Thermosphaera aggregans: one gene and its partners. The protein of the gene in region 3 binds, or shares a complex with, the protein of the main gene of each other region. Links are inferred from orthologs where the notes say so. Each region holds a gene or a part of one and is shown on either strand. Other genes may lie near its edges. The genes, in order: IMZ38_RS02095, IMZ38_RS02085, IMZ38_RS00785, rpl18a and IMZ38_RS02100.

Evidence for each region.
Region 1: IMZ38_RS00785 (region 3) and IMZ38_RS02095 share a complex: the UniProt entries of both Methanocaldococcus jannaschii proteins name them as parts of the 50S ribosomal subunit. The link is inferred for Thermosphaera aggregans from one-to-one orthologs.
Region 2: IMZ38_RS00785 (region 3) and IMZ38_RS02085 share a complex: the UniProt entries of both Methanocaldococcus jannaschii proteins name them as parts of the 50S ribosomal subunit. The link is inferred for Thermosphaera aggregans from one-to-one orthologs.
Region 4: IMZ38_RS00785 (region 3) and rpl18a share a complex: the UniProt entries of both Methanocaldococcus jannaschii proteins name them as parts of the 50S ribosomal subunit. The link is inferred for Thermosphaera aggregans from one-to-one orthologs.
Region 5: IMZ38_RS00785 (region 3) and IMZ38_RS02100 share a complex: the UniProt entries of both Methanocaldococcus jannaschii proteins name them as parts of the 50S ribosomal subunit. The link is inferred for Thermosphaera aggregans from one-to-one orthologs.

Annotation. Positions count from the first base shown.
Region 1 is NZ_CP063144.1:357,917-360,794, forward strand. It holds IMZ38_RS02095 (50S ribosomal protein L30), read left to right. Parts: upstream 1-1,131; coding sequence 1,132-1,626; downstream 1,627-2,878. Other genes in the region: IMZ38_RS02085 (50S ribosomal protein L18), read left to right, coding at 1-471; IMZ38_RS02090 (30S ribosomal protein S5), read left to right, coding at 477-1,121; IMZ38_RS02100 (uL15 family ribosomal protein), read left to right, coding at 1,637-2,083; secY (preprotein translocase subunit SecY), read left to right, coding at 2,242-2,878.
Region 2 is NZ_CP063144.1:354,764-359,588, reverse strand. What follows is about bases 1-2,869. They hold IMZ38_RS02085 (50S ribosomal protein L18), read right to left. Parts: upstream 1,799-2,869; coding sequence 1,202-1,798; downstream 1-1,201. Other genes in these bases: IMZ38_RS02070 (50S ribosomal protein L6), read right to left, coding at 2,685-2,869; IMZ38_RS02075 (50S ribosomal protein L32e), read right to left, coding at 2,263-2,688; IMZ38_RS02080 (50S ribosomal protein L19e), read right to left, coding at 1,808-2,266; IMZ38_RS02090 (30S ribosomal protein S5), read right to left, coding at 552-1,196; IMZ38_RS02095 (50S ribosomal protein L30), read right to left, coding at 47-541. Also shown: more of IMZ38_RS02070, read right to left, coding at 2,870-3,239; IMZ38_RS02065 (30S ribosomal protein S8), read right to left, coding at 3,250-3,651; IMZ38_RS02060 (30S ribosomal protein S14), read right to left, coding at 3,693-3,857; IMZ38_RS02055 (50S ribosomal protein L5), read right to left, coding at 3,859-4,434; IMZ38_RS02050 (30S ribosomal protein S4e), read right to left, coding at 4,434-4,825. UniProt on the Methanocaldococcus jannaschii protein: This is one of the proteins that bind and probably mediate the attachment of the 5S RNA into the large ribosomal subunit, where it forms part of the central protuberance.
Region 3 is NZ_CP063144.1:124,117-128,917, forward strand. What follows is about bases 1,006-3,850. They hold IMZ38_RS00785 (50S ribosomal protein L37ae), read left to right. Parts: upstream 1,006-2,220; coding sequence 2,221-2,481; downstream 2,482-3,850. Other genes in these bases: rrp41 (exosome complex exonuclease Rrp41), read left to right, coding at 1,006-1,336; rrp42 (exosome complex protein Rrp42), read left to right, coding at 1,337-2,206; IMZ38_RS00790 (Brix domain-containing protein), read left to right, coding at 2,486-3,025; IMZ38_RS00795 (CTAG/PCC1 family protein), read left to right, coding at 3,012-3,332; IMZ38_RS00800 (prefoldin subunit beta), read left to right, coding at 3,256-3,627. Also shown: exosome complex RNA-binding protein Rrp4, read left to right, coding at 1-621; more of rrp41, read left to right, coding at 605-1,005; more of IMZ38_RS00805, read left to right, coding at 3,851-3,925; IMZ38_RS00810 (elongation factor EF-2), read left to right, coding at 4,015-4,801. UniProt on the Methanocaldococcus jannaschii protein: Binds to the 23S rRNA.
Region 4 is NZ_CP063144.1:405,251-410,182, forward strand. The notes cover bases 1,037-4,012. They hold rpl18a (50S ribosomal protein L18Ae), read left to right. Parts: upstream 1,037-2,380; coding sequence 2,381-2,644; downstream 2,645-4,012. Other genes in these bases: IMZ38_RS02390 (DNA-binding protein), read left to right, coding at 1,037-1,200; IMZ38_RS02395 (50S ribosomal protein L39e), read left to right, coding at 1,210-1,368; IMZ38_RS02400 (50S ribosomal protein L31e), read left to right, coding at 1,379-1,678; IMZ38_RS02405 (translation initiation factor IF-6), read left to right, coding at 1,701-2,384; IMZ38_RS02415 (prefoldin domain-containing protein), read left to right, coding at 2,641-3,120. In the rest of the region: IMZ38_RS02375 (ribonuclease P protein component 4), read left to right, coding at 1-54; IMZ38_RS02380 (YhbY family RNA-binding protein), read left to right, coding at 12-299; IMZ38_RS02385 (30S ribosomal protein S19e), read left to right, coding at 363-851; more of IMZ38_RS02390, read left to right, coding at 868-1,036; IMZ38_RS02425 (SecE/sec61-gamma family protein translocase subunit), read left to right, coding at 4,023-4,205; IMZ38_RS02430 (transcription elongation factor Spt5), read left to right, coding at 4,212-4,700; IMZ38_RS02435 (50S ribosomal protein L11), read left to right, coding at 4,703-4,932.
Region 5 is NZ_CP063144.1:358,535-361,275, reverse strand. It holds IMZ38_RS02100 (uL15 family ribosomal protein), read right to left. Parts: upstream 1,724-2,741; coding sequence 1,277-1,723; downstream 1-1,276. Other genes in the region: IMZ38_RS02090 (30S ribosomal protein S5), read right to left, coding at 2,239-2,741; IMZ38_RS02095 (50S ribosomal protein L30), read right to left, coding at 1,734-2,228; secY (preprotein translocase subunit SecY), read right to left, coding at 1-1,118. UniProt on the Methanocaldococcus jannaschii protein: Binds to the 23S rRNA.

The DNA of each region.
Region 1 (2,878 bases), 230 kb from region 3 along the record:
TACATATGGGTTCAAATCATCGAGGCGAAGCCTGAGGGAGACGTGGTTATAGCGGCGGCTCACTCCAGGGAGCTGGTTAAAAAGTATGGGTGGAAAGCAGGCACCTGCAACACGCCCTCAGCCTACTTAACAGGCTTGCTTGCTGCCTGCAGGGCTTTGAAGAAGGGTGTTGAGTTCGCAACCCCTGACATCGGGCTGCACTCCTCGAGGAAGGGGGCAATAGTATATGCGGCGATAAAAGCAGCTAACGATGCAGGCTTGAAAGTACCGGTTAGCGAGGAAGTGGTCCCATCTGAGGAGAGAATTAGGGGTGAGCACATCTCAGAATACGCTAAAATACTAAGCGAGAAGGGTTTATTAGAGAAGAGGTTTTCAAAATACCTTGCTAACGGTTTAAACCCCGTTGACCTTCCCTCACACTTCGACGAGGTTAAGGAGAGGATTATGAAGGATTGCGGGGTGAAGGGGTGATTTAAATGGCTATGAGCGCGGTGGACAAAGTTGCCCTGGAGAGATGGGTTCCCAGGACCAGAGTAGGCAGGATGGTTGTCGAAGGCAAGATCACCAGTTTGAAGGAGATATTCGACAGGAACCTCCCATTGCTGGAGCCGGAGATAGTGGACTACCTCCTCCCCGATCTCAAATACGAGAGGATTGACGCTGGCATTGTTCAGAAAATGACAGATGCTGGAAGGAGGACGAAGTTCAGGGTTGTCGTAGTAATAGGCAACGGCAACGGGTTCGTGGGCGTGGGCTCAGGCAAGGCTAAGCAGTACACTGATGCCCTGGCCAAGGCGATTAGGAACGCGAAGCTCAACATAACCCCGATCAGGAGAGGGTGCGGGAGCTGGGAGTGCAGGTGCGGAGAGCCTCACAGCGTCCCGTTCACGGTTACCGGGAAGAGCGGGAGCGTTGAGATCATTATTAAGCCAGCGCCTAAGGGAACAGGGCTTGTAGCCGGAGATATTGGTAAAGTGGTTTTGAGAATGGCCGGTATCAAGGATGCGTGGACGGAGTCTTTTGGCGAGACAAGGACATCCCTGAACTTTGCAAAGGCAACGTTGAATGCTTTAAGGAACACGTACAGGTTTGTAACACCTGTTGACTGGTTGAAAGGCTGAGGTGGTTTAAATGGTTGCTGAACTCTACGCTATAATAAGGCTCAGGGGCTTGGCGGACACCCCGCCCGACGTCGAGCACGCGTTGAAACTGCTCAGGCTTCACAGGAAATACCACCTGGTCATCTACCCGTCAGACCTTCCCGGGCTGAAAGGCGTGTTGGAAACCGTCAAGGACTGGGTCACATGGGGCGAGATTTCAAGGGAAACCCTTATCGAACTGTTGAGGAGTAGGGGGAGAACCATCGGCGGCAGAAAGCTTACCGATGAGTACGTTAACGAGAAGCTGAAACACCTAGGCATAACCGGCGGGATAGAAGGGTTAGCGGACGCGTTGCTAGAGGGGCGTGTCAGGCTTCACGAGATAGACAGCCTGGTTAAACCTGTTTTCAGAATGCACCCGCCGAGAGGAGGGTTTAAGAGGAGCATTAAGAAATCAGTAGGGAATAGCGGGGAGCTAGGCTACAGGGGTAAGGCGATTAACGATTTAATAATGAAAATGATCTAGGGTGATTGGAATGGTTGTGAGAAAGGAGAAAAAATCCAGAAAGCTCCGCGGCAGGACCAGGACAATGGGATGGGGAAGGGTTGGCCAGCACAGGAAGAGCGGTTCAAGAGGCGGCTTCGGAGCTGTTGGAATGCACAAGCACAAGTACTTATGGGTTATAAAGAACGCTCCCAGATGGTACGGGAAGCACGGGTTCACCTCACCATGGAGCGTTAGGGAAGAGGTCAGGGCTATAAACGTTGGCGAGCTCGACGAGATAGCCAGGAGGCTTGAGCAGGAGGGTAAGGCGGTGGTTGAGAACGGGCTAGTAGTGATTAACACTGTGGAAATGGGTTATAACAAAGTGCTGGGGAGAGGAAGGGTTTCCGGGAAGCTAAAGGTTATTGCTGAGTATGTTTCCGAGGAGGCTAAGAGGAAGATCGAGGAGGCAGGCGGTAGGGTAGAGGTTTTAGAGTAGCATCATTCAATACTCCCTACGCACATCTTTCTCCTCACAAGTTAACGGTTGCCTCAGGCATTTCTCAATGTTTCAGCGTGCGGAATTAGGTATTTAAACGATTTATCAGTATTATTAAGGAGTCTAGAAGTGAATACTAAGAGGTAACGGTGTCGGCGATGGGAGTGCTCGACGTAATGGCTAAGATTGCTGATTACATGCCCACTGCTGTCAAGCCGTCTACAAAGCCCTCTCTCTACGAGAGGCTTTTCTGGACGGCAATAGCCCTGGTAGTCTACTTGATCATGGCTAACACCCCCTTGTACGGTATTGTACAGGCCGGTCCCGAGCAGATCCTCCTGGTTCAAATAATTTTCGCATCAAACCGTGGTACTTTAATGGAGCTCGGGATTGGACCTATAGTGACAGCGGGCTTGATAATGCAGATCCTAGTTGGGGCTAAGCTCATAGATCTAGATTTAACCAACCCGGAGAACCGGAAAAAGTTCACTGCTGCACAGAAAACCCTCGGAGTCTTCCTAGCAGGCTTCGAGGCAGCCATGTACGTGCTATCCTGCAGGTACTGGTACCCTACGGGCGGAAACCCCTTCCTCCAGTGCAGTGCATCCTGGACCACCCGTCTAATAGTGTGGGCACAGCTGTTCCTTGCATCATATATGGTTATCATGCTTGATGAAATGATTCAGAAAGGCTGGGGGCTGGGCTCAGGGGTTTCACTATTCATCCTGTCAGGTGTTGCCACAACAATCTTCTGGAACCTGTTCAGCCCCTTCACGCTTTCAACCGAAGCAGGCG
Region 2 (4,825 bases), 230 kb from region 3 along the record:
GAGCTTTCTGGATTTTTTCTCCTTTCTCACAACCATTCCAATCACCCTAGATCATTTTCATTATTAAATCGTTAATCGCCTTACCCCTGTAGCCTAGCTCCCCGCTATTCCCTACTGATTTCTTAATGCTCCTCTTAAACCCTCCTCTCGGCGGGTGCATTCTGAAAACAGGTTTAACCAGGCTGTCTATCTCGTGAAGCCTGACACGCCCCTCTAGCAACGCGTCCGCTAACCCTTCTATCCCGCCGGTTATGCCTAGGTGTTTCAGCTTCTCGTTAACGTACTCATCGGTAAGCTTTCTGCCGCCGATGGTTCTCCCCCTACTCCTCAACAGTTCGATAAGGGTTTCCCTTGAAATCTCGCCCCATGTGACCCAGTCCTTGACGGTTTCCAACACGCCTTTCAGCCCGGGAAGGTCTGACGGGTAGATGACCAGGTGGTATTTCCTGTGAAGCCTGAGCAGTTTCAACGCGTGCTCGACGTCGGGCGGGGTGTCCGCCAAGCCCCTGAGCCTTATTATAGCGTAGAGTTCAGCAACCATTTAAACCACCTCAGCCTTTCAACCAGTCAACAGGTGTTACAAACCTGTACGTGTTCCTTAAAGCATTCAACGTTGCCTTTGCAAAGTTCAGGGATGTCCTTGTCTCGCCAAAAGACTCCGTCCACGCATCCTTGATACCGGCCATTCTCAAAACCACTTTACCAATATCTCCGGCTACAAGCCCTGTTCCCTTAGGCGCTGGCTTAATAATGATCTCAACGCTCCCGCTCTTCCCGGTAACCGTGAACGGGACGCTGTGAGGCTCTCCGCACCTGCACTCCCAGCTCCCGCACCCTCTCCTGATCGGGGTTATGTTGAGCTTCGCGTTCCTAATCGCCTTGGCCAGGGCATCAGTGTACTGCTTAGCCTTGCCTGAGCCCACGCCCACGAACCCGTTGCCGTTGCCTATTACTACGACAACCCTGAACTTCGTCCTCCTTCCAGCATCTGTCATTTTCTGAACAATGCCAGCGTCAATCCTCTCGTATTTGAGATCGGGGAGGAGGTAGTCCACTATCTCCGGCTCCAGCAATGGGAGGTTCCTGTCGAATATCTCCTTCAAACTGGTGATCTTGCCTTCGACAACCATCCTGCCTACTCTGGTCCTGGGAACCCATCTCTCCAGGGCAACTTTGTCCACCGCGCTCATAGCCATTTAAATCACCCCTTCACCCCGCAATCCTTCATAATCCTCTCCTTAACCTCGTCGAAGTGTGAGGGAAGGTCAACGGGGTTTAAACCGTTAGCAAGGTATTTTGAAAACCTCTTCTCTAATAAACCCTTCTCGCTTAGTATTTTAGCGTATTCTGAGATGTGCTCACCCCTAATTCTCTCCTCAGATGGGACCACTTCCTCGCTAACCGGTACTTTCAAGCCTGCATCGTTAGCTGCTTTTATCGCCGCATATACTATTGCCCCCTTCCTCGAGGAGTGCAGCCCGATGTCAGGGGTTGCGAACTCAACACCCTTCTTCAAAGCCCTGCAGGCAGCAAGCAAGCCTGTTAAGTAGGCTGAGGGCGTGTTGCAGGTGCCTGCTTTCCACCCATACTTTTTAACCAGCTCCCTGGAGTGAGCCGCCGCTATAACCACGTCTCCCTCAGGCTTCGCCTCGATGATTTGAACCCATATGTAGTTGAGCGTTTTCCTAACAACAAACCTCGGGTGTTTGGAAAGTATCATGACATATCTCTTATAGTAGTTTGTCTTACCCTCCCTTCTCCTCCTTCTCGGAACCTTGTACCTTGGACCCTTCGCCATTCAGGACACCTATTTAACCTCCTTCAAGATCTTGTTCTCCTTCAAGTAGAGCTTGAGGGATGAAAGGTTCTTGAAAGCACCGCCCTTGGCAAGCCTGTAGAGCCTTCTATAAGTCCTCTTGTCGATCAAGTTCTTATCCCTGAGGTATCTGAGGAACCTTCTAATCTTCCTAATCCTTCCCATCCACGCCTCCTTCTCGCCAAGCCTTGCTGTTTTAACACCCTTCCTCTTACCCTGACCCCTCCTCCTGCCCTTAGCCCTCTGGGTTTTCCTAACCTTCGAGCTAACCCCTGCGATCCCGTGTACGGGTTCAACCCATATAGCCCCGTCCTTCACCAGTCTCTTAACCTCCTCCCTCGTTATCGCGCCGCTTACCTCCTCAGCCCTTGACGGGTCAATCCTTATCCTTGAAACCCCTACTCCAAGGATCTCTGCTGCAAGCCTTTTCTGCAGGGATAGATCGCTCATTGACCAACACCTCCCATGGTTGAAGACTGTATGATTCTCGGCGGGTTAGCAATCCTGAAGCCCTTGGACAATGCCGCGTTGAATATTTCAACCCTCTTCCTGAAGCCAACCGTACCGGATATGTATATTATTGTTGTAGCAGGGTTCAGTCCTTCAAGCTCGCTCACATTGTGAACCACGACGGGTTTCAAGCCGGTCGGGTGGAGGCCTCTCGCTAGGCTTGGACCCCTGTAGCCTATCTTAACAACCGGTGGGAATCCTTTAAGCTGCCTCCTCATCTTGTTATCAATACCCTTGGGCTTCCTCCACTTGGGCTCGTTCTTGAACTTCGGCTTCTTCCACCATAAATGCCTGAGGAACTCCGGCCTCTCCTTGTTCATCTCATTCCTTAGCCTCAATAATCTCTCGAAACCGCTGCTCATACAGCCTCACCCTTCTCGTAAATAAATATTCCATCTGAGAAAACACGCCTATCCCTATCAGGTATCTTCGTAGCCCTTTCAATGCTTGCAGCTGTCAACCCAACCTCCTCAATGTCCAGCCCTTCCACTATCACGTCGCTCCCGCTGACCTTGACCTTGGCGTTCCCGTAGATCTTAGCGATCCTGTCGGCTTTTTCTCCTATGAAGTTCTTTATCCTGACAATCCTGTTCTTCTCGTCAACCACAACCGTCATTGGGAAGTGCGACGAGATTATTTTCAGCTTGTACCGGTACCCCTTTGTCACGCCCGTGATCATGTTTCTTATATGAGCAGCTATCGTCCCTGCCAGCGCCTTCTTCCTCCTGTCAGCGAGGAATGCTTCGACAACAACTCTTCCATCCTCAAGCCTTATCGTAATATCCCTTGCGTAGGAGAAGTCCCTTGACAGCTCTCCCTTCGGGCCCTTCACAACCACTTTCAAACCGTCAACAGTGACTGTGACGTTCTCGGGGATTTCAACGGATTCCGCGATGTGAAGCCTCCTAACCATGCGGGCCACCTCAGTAGCAGTAGGCTAGCAGTACCCCGCCAGTCTTCTTTTCAACAGCCTCCTTGTGCGACATAACGCCCTGGGATGTGCTGACTATTAATATCCCGATGTTGTAGGCTGGCAGGTATCTTTTAAGCCACTCCGGGAACTCCTCGAGCTCCCTGTACGAGACAGGGTGCCTCGGCTTAACAACACCTATCTTGTTAATCCTTCCGAGAAGCTGTACTTTTATCTTCCCCCATCTCCCGTCGTCAATATACTCGAACTCGCCGACATACCCTTCTCTCTGCAAAACTCTTAGAACGTTTAAAACCAGCTTAGACGCTGGCCAGAGCACTACCTCGCTCTTCGCCCTTACCTCAGCGTTCTGTATTGCCGAAAGCGCGTTTGAAAGCGTGTCCATGACCACCATGGGTTAAACACCTCTCCTCCTTAAATCCACACACCACCTTTTTAACTGTACTTCTTAAACCCTATCGTCCCCGCTACCTCGCGGAAGCACTGCCTGCACAGGTAGAGCCCGTACGCCTGGATAACAGCGTCTCTCGAACCGCATCTCTGGCACTCCTGGACTCCACGCCCATACTTGTGTATTTTAGGCTGTTTGAACTTGCCCATCCTACTCACCCACTATTTCAATGCCGAACTCGTTTTTCAGGAAAACCATTGCTTCAAGCTTGCTCACCCGGTGCCTCCTAGGAATCCTCCTCTTCCTGCAACGCTTCCTCCTCATCACCCTGTACCCGGGTCTCTCAATAGTTATAGCGACATCCATTCCGAAAACACCTATCTCGGGGTCGTACCTTACCCCTGGCATGTGTATGTGCTCCTTAATCCCCACGCTAACGTTCCCGTAGTCGTCGAAGTAGGATGCTTTAAGCCTGTAGCCGAGGGTCTCGAAAACCTTGCGGAGGAACTCCCTGGCCTTGTCCCCTCTCAGCGTGACTATTGCAGCAATGTTCTCGCCCTTTCTAATGTTAAAGTCCTTGATAGTCTTCTTCGCCCTTCTCGGGACAGGCTTGGCACCGGTCAACTCCTCTAGGACTTTCAAAGCCTTTGGAAGCTTGTCGGTCTCAGCCCCTACTCCAATGTTAACCGTAACCTTGCTTATCCTGGGCTTGAGCATTGGGTTGCTATTCCACTTCTCAATAATCTTCTTCTCAACATCAGGGGTTAACACTGTTGCCGTGGACATCACCAAGCACCCTCGGGAAGCGTTATCAACGGCTTATCAACACCTATCGGGAAGATGTAGTCAAGGCTTGTCTGAACCCTTGCCCCAGTCTTATCCTCAATGGTTACAATACTCCTATGCCTTCTCATACCCCTGTGGATTGAGACAATCCTGCCAACTCTTCCAACGTTCCTACCACCGGAGATGATGGCGATGACGCCTTCTTTCAGCGGGATGTAGTTGAGTATTTCCTGACTGGGCACCGATATCTGGAGAACGCCCAGGGTTTCGTAAACATCTTCGACAGGGTTCCTGGGGTCGTTAACCCTGATGAGAATGTTCCTGCCGTCGTGAAGGTTTAGCTGGATGTGCCCGTTTTTAACCGTTGTCTTATCCTCTATTCTGACAAGCT
Region 3 (4,801 bases):
GAGAACAAGATCATAAGCGACGTAGTGGGGGTTGTCAGCGTTAACGGTGAGGAAATACAGGTGATACCGCTAGAGGGTGTCTACATCCCTCGGAGAGACGACCTCGTGATAGGTATTGTTGAAAACGTTGGCGTGACAGCGTGGACCCTGGACATAAGAAGCCCCTACCCGGGCGTGCTGAACGCTGGCGAGGTAATAGAGGGCTTCAACCCTCTAACCCACAACCTGAGAAACTATCTCGACATAGGTGATTTCGTCATAGGGAAGATAGCGGTGTTTGACAGGACCAGGGACCCTGTAATAACCGTGAAGGGTAAGGGGTTGGGGAAGATAACCGAGGGAGTAGTGGTCGATGTGAAGCCTAGCAAGGTTCCAAGGCTTATCGGGAAGAAAGGCAGCATGTACAACTTGCTGACAAGCATGAGCGGGTGCGAGATAACCATAGCCCAGAACGGCTTCGTATGGCTTAAATGCCCTGATGAAAACAGGGCTAAGGTTTTAATACAGGCTATAAAGCTTATTGAGTTAAAAGCCCACATGCGTGGTTTAACAGAGGAGGTTAAAATGTTTCTGGAGAGAAAGCTTGGCGGAGGTGTTGGAAGCAGTGAGCAGCAAGCCTAGGTTGCTCAGGGAGGATGGCACGAGGCTGGATGGTAGGCGGCTGGACGAGCTGCGGCCCGTGAAGATCAGGGTAGGGGTTTTGAAGAACGCTAACGGAAGCGCTCTCGTCGAGTACGGGGGGACTAAGGTGCTGGCAGCGGTCTTTGGCCCGAGGGAGGCTTTGCCGAGGCATATAGCTCTGCCGGATAGGGCAACGCTGAGGGTTAGATACCACATGGCCCCGTTCTCCACGAGCGAGAGGAAGTCGCCAGCTCCCTCAAGGAGGGAGATAGAGCTCTCCAAGGTTATCAGGGAGGCTCTCGAATCAGTTGTCTTCTCGGAGCAGTTCCCGAGAACATCTATCGACATATTCATTGAGGTTTTACAAGCAGACGGAGGCACCAGGACCGCGGGGTTGACCGCTGCCTCAATAGCTCTAGCAGATGCCGGCATACCTATGAAGGACCTGGTAATAGGTGTTGCGGTCGGGAAGATTGAGGGAAGCCTTGCACTAGATATCAACGAGCTCGAGGACGAGTATGGCGAGGCAGACCTGCCCGTTGGGATAGCCCCGAATATTGGGGAAATCCTGCTTCTCCAGCTGAACGGTGTCTTAACACCCGAGGAGCTTAAAGCAGGGATCGAGCTTGCGTGGAGAGGTGTTGAATCCATTTACAAGGTTGCTAAGGAAGCCCTCTACGCTAAGTACATTAAGGCTTTCGAGGAGGTGAAGTAGGTGAGCATTACACCTGTTAAGGAACCGGTCCTGCCTAAAGCCCAGGCAGAGGCCATTATCAAGCTGTTGAGGAAGGGGGAGAGGATTGACGGCAGGGGTCTCCTAGACTACAGACCCATCAGCGTCTACTTAAACCCGATCGAGAAGGCGGATGGAAGCTCCCACGTCATACTGGGGACGACACAGGTGATAACCGGTGTGAAAATAGAGCTTGGAGAACCCTTCGCCGACAGGCCTGATGAAGGAGTTCTACAGGTTCACGCCGAGTTTGTCCCACTGGCGTCGCAGACTTTTGAACCGGGGCCGCCGGATGAGAACTCTATTGAAGTAGCCAGGGTGGTTGACAGGAGCCTGCGCGAGCCTAAGGCAATAGATTTCAAACAGCTGGTTGTAGCTCCCGGGAAGAAGGTATGGGTAGTGTTCAACGACATATACCTTATAGACCATGGAGGAAACATTGTTGACGCCAGCATGCTGTCCAGCATGCTAGCGCTCGCCACGGCTAAAATACCCTACTACGAGGAGAAGGAACCAGGGGTTTACGTAGTAGATAATAAGAGGCATGTGTCCTCTCTACCCGTGAACACGCTGGTGGCTACGGTGACAATGGGGGTTCACGAGGACATCATAGTTGTTGATCCCTCAATAGAGGAGGAAGTGGTGTTAAACACCTTCCTAACCATAGCTGTTGACGAGAAGGGCAGGGTGTGCGGGATACAGAAGAAAGGTATTGCAGGAATCAGCAGGAAGACCCTGGAGCAGGCTGTTGAGATAGCCCTTAAACAGGGAGGCTTCCTTATAGATTTAATAAGGAAAATATTAAATAATCCCAGTGACTACATGAAACCGTTAGAAACCAACCAGTATTAACGTGGTGCTTAGAAATGGGGAGGACTAAAGTAGTTAAGATAGCGGGAAGGTACGGTGCGAGATACGGGTCTACTTTGAGAAAGAAGGTTAGAGACATCTTAATGAAGCGCTACGCCCCTCACACATGCCCGTTCTGCGGATACCAGGGCAAGGTTGTCAGGGTTTCAACAGGGCTCTGGATGTGTAGGAAGTGCGGGAACAAATGGGCTGGAGGAGCCTACGTCCCCAGGACCGAGGTGGCCAGGTACTTCCCCAACGTCATAGTCAGGGAGTAAGTTTTTGATCCTCATAACCACATCTCACAGATCCTCTCAGAGAACAAGGAGTTTTGTGAAAGACCTGTCAAGCATCATCCCCTTCTCCGAGAAAACTACTAGAGGGAAGAAGACTCTTCAGGAATTGTTCACTGAAGCATACCTCAAGGGTTTTAAATGGCTACTAGTAGTTGATGAGAAAAACGGAAACCCTTCACGGCTGAGATTCTACTATGTAGAGTTCAAGAGCGTTAAGCCTGAGGGAAGGGAGATCGGCTGGGTTACTATAAGAGGGGTGAGGCTTGTCCGGGAAAACCCTAGCGCTGTGAAGATCTCCAATCCTTCAACAATAAGCGTTGACTACGGATCATGCACCAGGGAAGAGTGCTTCAACCTGGCAGACCTTTTCCTAATGGTGTTCTACAAGGCTTTAAGCAACCGCGCCGACGTTACCGTTAAGCTTGAAGAATGGAAAGGGTTGAGGGTTAGGTTTCTCGGGAAAGGAGGGGTTGAAATAGGGCCTTGGTTAAAGGTTTCAAGGGTTGTGCTGAATGAACGAGTATAGCGTTGAGTATTCTCTAAACGGCCTACCCCAGCAACTCTGCATGTCTCTTGAGAAAGCGTTGAAGCCTGAGGCTGAGTCAGCCCCTAAGAGTGTTGAAATAATAGTGGAGTGCTCGGAGGGTGTTTTAACCTTGAAGATGCGGTCGACGGAAATAAATATTTTAAGAGCTCTTCACAATAGCTTTATAGGATTAATTATAATGTTGCTGGAGTTGAGCGAGGGGTTAAGGAATGAGCAGGAAGACGCTTCCGCCCGAGGTTCAGCAGTTAATAGTTCAATACCAGACTTTAAAGGAGACTCACGCTAAGATAGACGCCGAGTTAAAGCTCACCGAGGCAGAGCTGACGGATGTTGACACTGTTTTAAACACTGTGAAGAATCTTGAAGACACAGCCGAGCTCTACAAGGTTGTCGGCCACATACTTGTTAAGAAGGGGAAGAACGACGTGATCAAGGAGCTGGAGGAGAGGAAGGAGATCCTGTCCTTGAAAAAAGATAAGTATAAGAAGCAGCTGGACTTCCTTGTGAAACAGATAAGCGAGCTTGAAGCAAAGCTTAAGGAAGCTTTAGGGAGATACGGGATTCCTGTTGGGCAAGCCTAGAGAGCTTAACTTAAAAATCAACGAGATCACTCCCGAGGTCATGGAGGAGCTGGCCTCGCTGGCCGAGGAGAAAATCTCCTCCTTCCTCAGCGAGAACCTCCCGTTTAAAGGCGATTTCTCAATCATAGTGAGTGTTGAAAAAGCCAGCGACTCCTTGAACATCGTGATGGACGTAGGGGTTCGCGGAGGATTCAAGGACATGGTTGACTACAACGAGTATATTGAGAAAGCGATCCAGTATGCGAGGAAGTTTTTAGAGGAGAAGCTTAAAGAGTACTCCTCCCGGGAGGCCGTGTAAGGTTTTCAGGCTAAATCTTTATAATTCGTTTATAAAATTATTGTTTTAAGCATCAAATGCTTATCCATGTGGGTATGGGTTGATAAATCATGGTTAGGTATAAGCAGACGAGCGAAGTGCTCAAGATAATGAAGAATGTTGAGCAAGTTAGGAACGTGGGTATAACAGCTCATGTTGACCACGGTAAGACAACGCTATCTGACTCGCTACTAGGGGCTGCCGGGCTGATCTCTGAGAAGATAGCTGGGCAGGCACTAGCTCTCGACTACCTCGATGTTGAGCAGAAGAGGCAGATGACTGTTAAAGCAGCTAACGTCAGCCTTTACCACGAGTACAAGGGTAAGCCGTTCGTCATCAACCTTATCGACACACCGGGGCACGTTGACTTCCAGGCTAAGACAACCCGTGCTCTCAGAGTAATAGACGGGGCGATCGTTGTCGTTGACGCTGTCGAGGGAGTTATGACTCAGACGGAGATGTACCTGCGCGTAGCGCTGGAGGAGAGGGTTAGGCCAATCCTGTTCATCAATAAGATTGACAGGTTGATCAAGGAGCTGAGGCTGTCCCCTAACGAGATCCAGCAGAGGCTTATACAGATAATAAAGGATGTTAACTCCTTGATAGGCTCATACGCTGACAAGGAGTTCCAGCAGGCCTGGCAGCTGGACCCTGCTAAGGGGCAGGTAGCGTTCGGCTCTGCAAGGGATAGGTGGGGCTTCACAATCCCCATGGCTCAGCAAAGGGGTATAAAGTTCTCCGACGTAGTGGACGTGTACACCCGTGGGAAGGAAGCCGTGCCTGAACTGCAGAAGGTTGCACCCCTGCACGAAGCAGTTCTCGACATGGTTGTGAAGTTCGTGCCAAACCCGAGGGAGG
Region 4 (4,932 bases), 280 kb from region 3 along the record:
CTTGCATGTGGATGGATGAGGAGGTACGTGGTGAAGACTTCAGGGAGAGGTTGAAGGAGCGTAGGAGAGGTAAGGTTGACATTAGAATTGGGAAGAAGGGTGTGACGGAATCCCTTCTCGAGGAGGTTAGGAGGAGGCTGGAGAAGCAGGGTGTTGTTAAGGTTAAGGTTTTAAAGTCTGCTAGGGCTGAACCAGGTTTCAACCGGGAGGAGTTCGCGGAGGAGGTTGCGAGAGCTGTTGGAGGAGTTCTCAGAGAGGTTAAGGGATATACCTTTATAATTGTGAAGAAGGATCGTTGAAGTCCCGGGTATTAATATTAAAAAGGATTAATCAAATAACAGAGATTTACAGGTGTGGATGCAATGGTTAATGCTTTGGAAGCACCGGCTGAGAAGCTGTTGGAGAGGCTGGCTGACTACATTAGGGAGAATATTCCAGAGGTTAAGCCGCCTTCATGGGCCATGTTTGTGAAAACAGGGTCTCACAAGGAGAAGCCACCGGTGGATCCAAACTGGTGGTATATTAGGGCTGCCAGCATATTGAGAAAGCTTTACAAGAACTCTGCTCCCACCGGGTTGACGGAGTTTAGGAGGGAGTATGGTGGGAGGAAGAACAGGGGCGTGAGGCCTGAGAGAAGCGTTGAGGCACCTGGCAACGCTATTAGGAAGATTCTTCAACAGCTTGAAGCCGCCGGGCTGGTGAGGAGGACTCGGCGGGGAAGGGTGCTTACTCCACAGGGCAAGGCCTTGCTGGACAGGCTTGCGTACGACGTCATGGTTGAGGAGGCTAGGAGGAACCCTGAGCTGGCGAAGTACCTGCCGGAGTCTGCACGGGCTAGGATACTAGGCTAGGTTCAGCGGTGGAATCATGGAGGATTACGGGTACAGCGACGAGGAGTTGGAGGCTATTAGGCAACGGAAGATGATGGAGCTTAAAAAGCGGATGGAGGAAGAGCAGGCCCGTAGGGCTCAGATAGAGGCTGTGATGCGGAAGCTGCTAACTCCTGAGGCTCGTGAAAGACTCAACAATATCAGGCTTGTCAAGCCTGAGCTGGCTGAAGCCCTTGAGCAACAAATAATAGCCCTGGCCCAGGCCGGGCGTATACCTGTTCCCGTTACTGATGAGTTTTTAAAGAAGATTTTATCAGAATTATATGAGCATTCCCGGAGGGAAACACGCATAACGTTTAAGAGGAAGTAGGTGGTGTTTATGGCTCGCTTCAAACACCTGGCTCGCAAGCTAAGGCTTGCCGCGGCTGATAAGAGTAATAAGCCTATTCCAATATGGGTCACTGTTAAAACCAGGATGAGTGTTAGAAGAGGTTTCAGGCTTAGGAATTGGAGGAGGAGTAAGCTTAAGAATATTTAGGTGAGGCACCATGAGCGAGCAGGGTCAGGTTGTTAAAGCCGTTCACGTAATTCCTTTGAGAAAAGTCTACTATGGCAGGAGGGCTAACAGGGCTGACCGCGCGGTGAGGCTGGTTAAGAAGTACGTGGCCAGGCATTTCAAGGAGGCGGAGAAGATTATTGTCGACCCAGCGGTGAACGACTACATATGGTCTAGAAGCAGGGAGAAGCCTCCTAGGAAGGTCGTGGTTGAGGTAAGGCTTGACAAGGAGAATAAGGTTGCCAAAGTTTTTTTGGCTAGAAAAACTGCCACGCCGAAACCATCCGGCTAACCCTTAAAGCCCAGGTGTGAACATGGATATCATCAGGATGAGTTTTTTCGGAAACTCAAACATTGGAGTATACGGGTTCACCAATAACAAGATCATCATCCTACCCCCTGGAATCGGGCGTGACGACTTAGCAGCAATCTCCGAAACCCTTAAAGTCGATATTGTAGAGGCGAGGATAGCCGGCACAATTTTAAACGGGGTCTTCATTAACGGTAACGACAACGGGATAATTCTCCCGCACATTGTTTTCGAAGAAGAGCTCAGCTTGATCAAGGAGAAGGCTAGGGAGCACGAGCTCAGCGTTGAAGTAGTGAGGTCGAGGCACACAGCGCTTGGCAACCTACTCCTATGCAATAATAAGGGGTGTATAACAAGCCCCCTGCTCGAGAGAGAGGCTCAGAAAAAAGTCTCGGACGTTCTCGGCGTCGAAGTGGTTGAGAAGGATTTAATGAAGCTGTCAATACCTGGCAGCCTCGGCGTGGTAAACGATCTCGGCGGCGCCGTCCACCCAGGCTTCGTTGAAGATGATTTTAAAACCCTATTAGATGTTTTAAAGATTAAGGCTGAGAAGGCCACGGTTAACGCAGGAGTACCATATATAAGGAGCGGGGTATTAGCTAATAATAAGGGAATAGTGGTCGGGGGCAACACAACTGGCCCCGAAATACTCAGGATTAAGAGGGGTTTGGGAGGTGAGCTGGAGTGAGCACGGTTAAAACATACCGGGTTAAAGGATACATGCTTATCAGCCATGACAGGCTCCCTACTTGGCAGGTTTTTACGAAAGATGTGAGAGCCGTTAACGAGAGCGACGCGCTCGAGGAGATATACAGCTTGATGGGTAGCAAGCACAAGCTTAAAAGATACCATATAAGAATCGAGAGCATCACTGAGATAAATCCTGAGGAATCCATCGACGTGGTTGTGAGGGAGTTGGCTAGAGCGACGAGGATTGTTAAGCCATGAGCGGTGAGCAGGCGGAAGGCGAGAAGACGATAACGCTGGAGGAGCTCCTGGCAAGAGCCTCAGAGCTCAGGGAGTATATAACTGTTTTATCCAACACTATCAACAACTACGTGACACAGTATAGGGAGCTTCAGCTAGCATCAGAGACTTTGAAAAGCCTTCCCGAAGCGGGAGGAGAAGGCTTCGTAGTCGTTGACAGGCTGTCAAGCGTCCTGGTGCCGGGGATTATCAGGGAGGGATGGACAGGGAGCGTCCTGGTTAACATAGGGTTTGGCTACTACTTGAAAACTAGTAGGGATAAGGCTGTTGAAGTGATAGAGAAAAGGATTGCCAGCGTTAACAGGTTGCTCGACGAGCTTCAAAAAAGGTATAGGGCAGCGCTTGACGAGTACTCTGCTATCCAGGGTATTCTAAACCAGATGTATGCCGAGGCTCAGAAACCCGAGGACTCGGGAGGCCAAGCCACTGGTGGCTAGCTTTTGTTCAAGAAGATTAAAGAAGCTTTTAGAAAGTTTATTGACTCAGCCTCGTCGATAATTTTCTCGCGAGAGAAGCTTGAATCCCTTATTGATGAGTTAAAGCTCGAGCTAGTTGCGAGCGATGTGGCCTACGAGGTTGCAGAAGAGATTTCAGCCAGGCTTTTAAAAGCAGTGGATGAGGGCTTGGTTAAGAGCAGGGAGGATCTTCAGCGCGTCCTTAAGAACATTTTAATAGAGGTTTTCGAGAAAGCGGGTAGTGTCAACCTCCTCGATGTCGCAAGGGCTAACAAGCCCTGCAAACTCGTATTCCTAGGCGTTAACGGAGTGGGTAAGACAACCACTATTGCTAAAGTAGCCGTGCTCTTAAGGGAGAACGGTTTTAAGCCGTTAATGGTTGCTGCGGACACTTTCCGTGCTGGAGCGCAGGAGCAGCTGAAGATACATAGTGAGAGAACAGGAATCCCTGTTTTCACAGGCAAGTACGGTTCTGACCCAGCCTCCGTGGCTTACGACGCCATACAGTTCGCATCCAGCAGGGGCTTTGACGCACTGTTGATAGATACTGCTGGGAGAATGCATGTTGACGTGGATCTGGTTAACGAGTTGAAGAAAGTTGTGAGGATTGTTAAACCCCATTTCAAAATACTCGTGGTGGATGCTTTAACCGGTAACGACGCGATAGAGCAAGCCAGGTTTTTCAACGACGCAGTAGGGGTTGACGGGGTCGTTGTCACAAAGGTTGATGCTTACGAGCAGGGCGGGGTACCGCTTAGTATTGCGTACATACTTGGGAAGCCAGTGATCTACGCAGGGGTTGGGCAGGGCTATAAAGATTTAAAGCCGTTTAACGTTTATGAATACGTCAACAAGATTTTGCCGGATTAGAGAGTTGATGAGTAATGAACCTGAGGGAACTGGTTGAGGCTTGGAGGAAGATACTCTTGCTGGCGACTAAGCCGAGCAGGGATGACTACATGACGTCCTTGAAGCTCAGCCTCCTAGGGCTGGCCCTAGTGGGGGGCATATCCTTTGTGATAAGGATTTTATTCTACACTTTCCTATTCCCCCCTCCAGCCGGGTGAAGAGTTTTGAGCGGGGCAGAGGAAGCAGCAGGCACTGGTAAGATATTTGCTGTGAGGACTACGATGGGGCGCGAGCTGGACGTAGCATTAGTTATCGCGCGCAGGGCGGAGGAGCTTCTAGCCAAGGGCGAGGACCCGGGGATTGCAAGCATTGTCATACCCCCGAACGTCAGGGGTTACGTGTTCTTCGAGGTAGAAAAGCTTGCATCCCTTTACAGGCTTTCATCGGAAGTGAAGTATGTCAAGGCTTCAAGGCCTGTTAAAGTATCGCTCGAGGAGCTGGAGAAGCTGATCATGCCTAAGCCCGTGGTCGAATCCATATCTGTAGGCGACGTTGTCGAGATTATCAGGGGGCCTTTCAGAGGGATGAAAGCCCAGGTTACAGGCATAGATAGAAATAAAAACATGCTTACAGTGAATATTTTAGAAGCAGCTTTCGCGATCCCGATATCTATTCCGAGTGATTACGTGAAGCAGGTTAAGAAGGGTGAGTAGGAATGGCTAAGAAAACCATCAAGGTAATGGTTGAGGGCGGCAGGGCTACTCCTGGACCGCCCCTGGGGCCAACGCTGTCCCCTTACAAAGTCAACATTCCCGAAGTAGTCAAAGCTATAAACGATGCGACCAAGGATTTCGAGGGTTTAACAGTACCTGTTGAAATAACCATAGACGTGGACACGAAGAAGTTCGAGGTTAAAGTAGGCATTCCAACCACGACCGCGCTGCT
Region 5 (2,741 bases), 230 kb from region 3 along the record:
ATTATCGCCAGGATCACTACTAGGACAGAGTAGACTATTATGTGAACAGGGTCCGCGAACACGCTGTAAAGTCCGTTGGGGGATGCCAAATAGTAGGCTAACCCGCCGATCAACCTCCCGTTCTCATCATACTTTGCAAGCAACTCGACAACCCAAGCCGGCAGGATCCCTCCGAGATATGTTCTAAAGATGGTTGCGAACACCAGGATGTTAGCGTACAGGATGCCCACGAACAGTATCGGGATGTTTGCAACGTAGAGCAGTTTCAACGGGATCCTCGACTTCACAGTATACATTTTAGGTGTTGAAACCGGTATCTCAATCTTCATCGCGTCGAGATATAGTAGGACGAAGATTATCACAATGGTTGCCATAAGTCCTGTTAAATCCCTCCCCCCAGGCCGGATCAATATGTCCCCCAGCCCGCCCCCTGCCTGAATCCTCGATATCACGTAAGGTATGAAGCCAACGGGCTCCACCCCGCCTGCTTCGGTTGAAAGCGTGAAGGGGCTGAACAGGTTCCAGAAGATTGTTGTGGCAACACCTGACAGGATGAATAGTGAAACCCCTGAGCCCAGCCCCCAGCCTTTCTGAATCATTTCATCAAGCATGATAACCATATATGATGCAAGGAACAGCTGTGCCCACACTATTAGACGGGTGGTCCAGGATGCACTGCACTGGAGGAAGGGGTTTCCGCCCGTAGGGTACCAGTACCTGCAGGATAGCACGTACATGGCTGCCTCGAAGCCTGCTAGGAAGACTCCGAGGGTTTTCTGTGCAGCAGTGAACTTTTTCCGGTTCTCCGGGTTGGTTAAATCTAGATCTATGAGCTTAGCCCCAACTAGGATCTGCATTATCAAGCCCGCTGTCACTATAGGTCCAATCCCGAGCTCCATTAAAGTACCACGGTTTGATGCGAAAATTATTTGAACCAGGAGGATCTGCTCGGGACCGGCCTGTACAATACCGTACAAGGGGGTGTTAGCCATGATCAAGTAGACTACCAGGGCTATTGCCGTCCAGAAAAGCCTCTCGTAGAGAGAGGGCTTTGTAGACGGCTTGACAGCAGTGGGCATGTAATCAGCAATCTTAGCCATTACGTCGAGCACTCCCATCGCCGACACCGTTACCTCTTAGTATTCACTTCTAGACTCCTTAATAATACTGATAAATCGTTTAAATACCTAATTCCGCACGCTGAAACATTGAGAAATGCCTGAGGCAACCGTTAACTTGTGAGGAGAAAGATGTGCGTAGGGAGTATTGAATGATGCTACTCTAAAACCTCTACCCTACCGCCTGCCTCCTCGATCTTCCTCTTAGCCTCCTCGGAAACATACTCAGCAATAACCTTTAGCTTCCCGGAAACCCTTCCTCTCCCCAGCACTTTGTTATAACCCATTTCCACAGTGTTAATCACTACTAGCCCGTTCTCAACCACCGCCTTACCCTCCTGCTCAAGCCTCCTGGCTATCTCGTCGAGCTCGCCAACGTTTATAGCCCTGACCTCTTCCCTAACGCTCCATGGTGAGGTGAACCCGTGCTTCCCGTACCATCTGGGAGCGTTCTTTATAACCCATAAGTACTTGTGCTTGTGCATTCCAACAGCTCCGAAGCCGCCTCTTGAACCGCTCTTCCTGTGCTGGCCAACCCTTCCCCATCCCATTGTCCTGGTCCTGCCGCGGAGCTTTCTGGATTTTTTCTCCTTTCTCACAACCATTCCAATCACCCTAGATCATTTTCATTATTAAATCGTTAATCGCCTTACCCCTGTAGCCTAGCTCCCCGCTATTCCCTACTGATTTCTTAATGCTCCTCTTAAACCCTCCTCTCGGCGGGTGCATTCTGAAAACAGGTTTAACCAGGCTGTCTATCTCGTGAAGCCTGACACGCCCCTCTAGCAACGCGTCCGCTAACCCTTCTATCCCGCCGGTTATGCCTAGGTGTTTCAGCTTCTCGTTAACGTACTCATCGGTAAGCTTTCTGCCGCCGATGGTTCTCCCCCTACTCCTCAACAGTTCGATAAGGGTTTCCCTTGAAATCTCGCCCCATGTGACCCAGTCCTTGACGGTTTCCAACACGCCTTTCAGCCCGGGAAGGTCTGACGGGTAGATGACCAGGTGGTATTTCCTGTGAAGCCTGAGCAGTTTCAACGCGTGCTCGACGTCGGGCGGGGTGTCCGCCAAGCCCCTGAGCCTTATTATAGCGTAGAGTTCAGCAACCATTTAAACCACCTCAGCCTTTCAACCAGTCAACAGGTGTTACAAACCTGTACGTGTTCCTTAAAGCATTCAACGTTGCCTTTGCAAAGTTCAGGGATGTCCTTGTCTCGCCAAAAGACTCCGTCCACGCATCCTTGATACCGGCCATTCTCAAAACCACTTTACCAATATCTCCGGCTACAAGCCCTGTTCCCTTAGGCGCTGGCTTAATAATGATCTCAACGCTCCCGCTCTTCCCGGTAACCGTGAACGGGACGCTGTGAGGCTCTCCGCACCTGCACTCCCAGCTCCCGCACCCTCTCCTGATCGGGGTTATGTTGAGCTTCGCGTTCCTAATCGCCTTGGCCAGGGCATCAGTGTACTGCTTAGCCTTGCCTGAGCCCACGCCCACGAACCCGTTGCCGTTGCCTATTACTACGACAACCCTGAACTTCGTCCTCCTTCCAGCATCTGTCATTTTCTGAACAATGCCAGCGTCAATCCTCTCGTATTTGAGATCGGGGAGGAGGTAGTCCA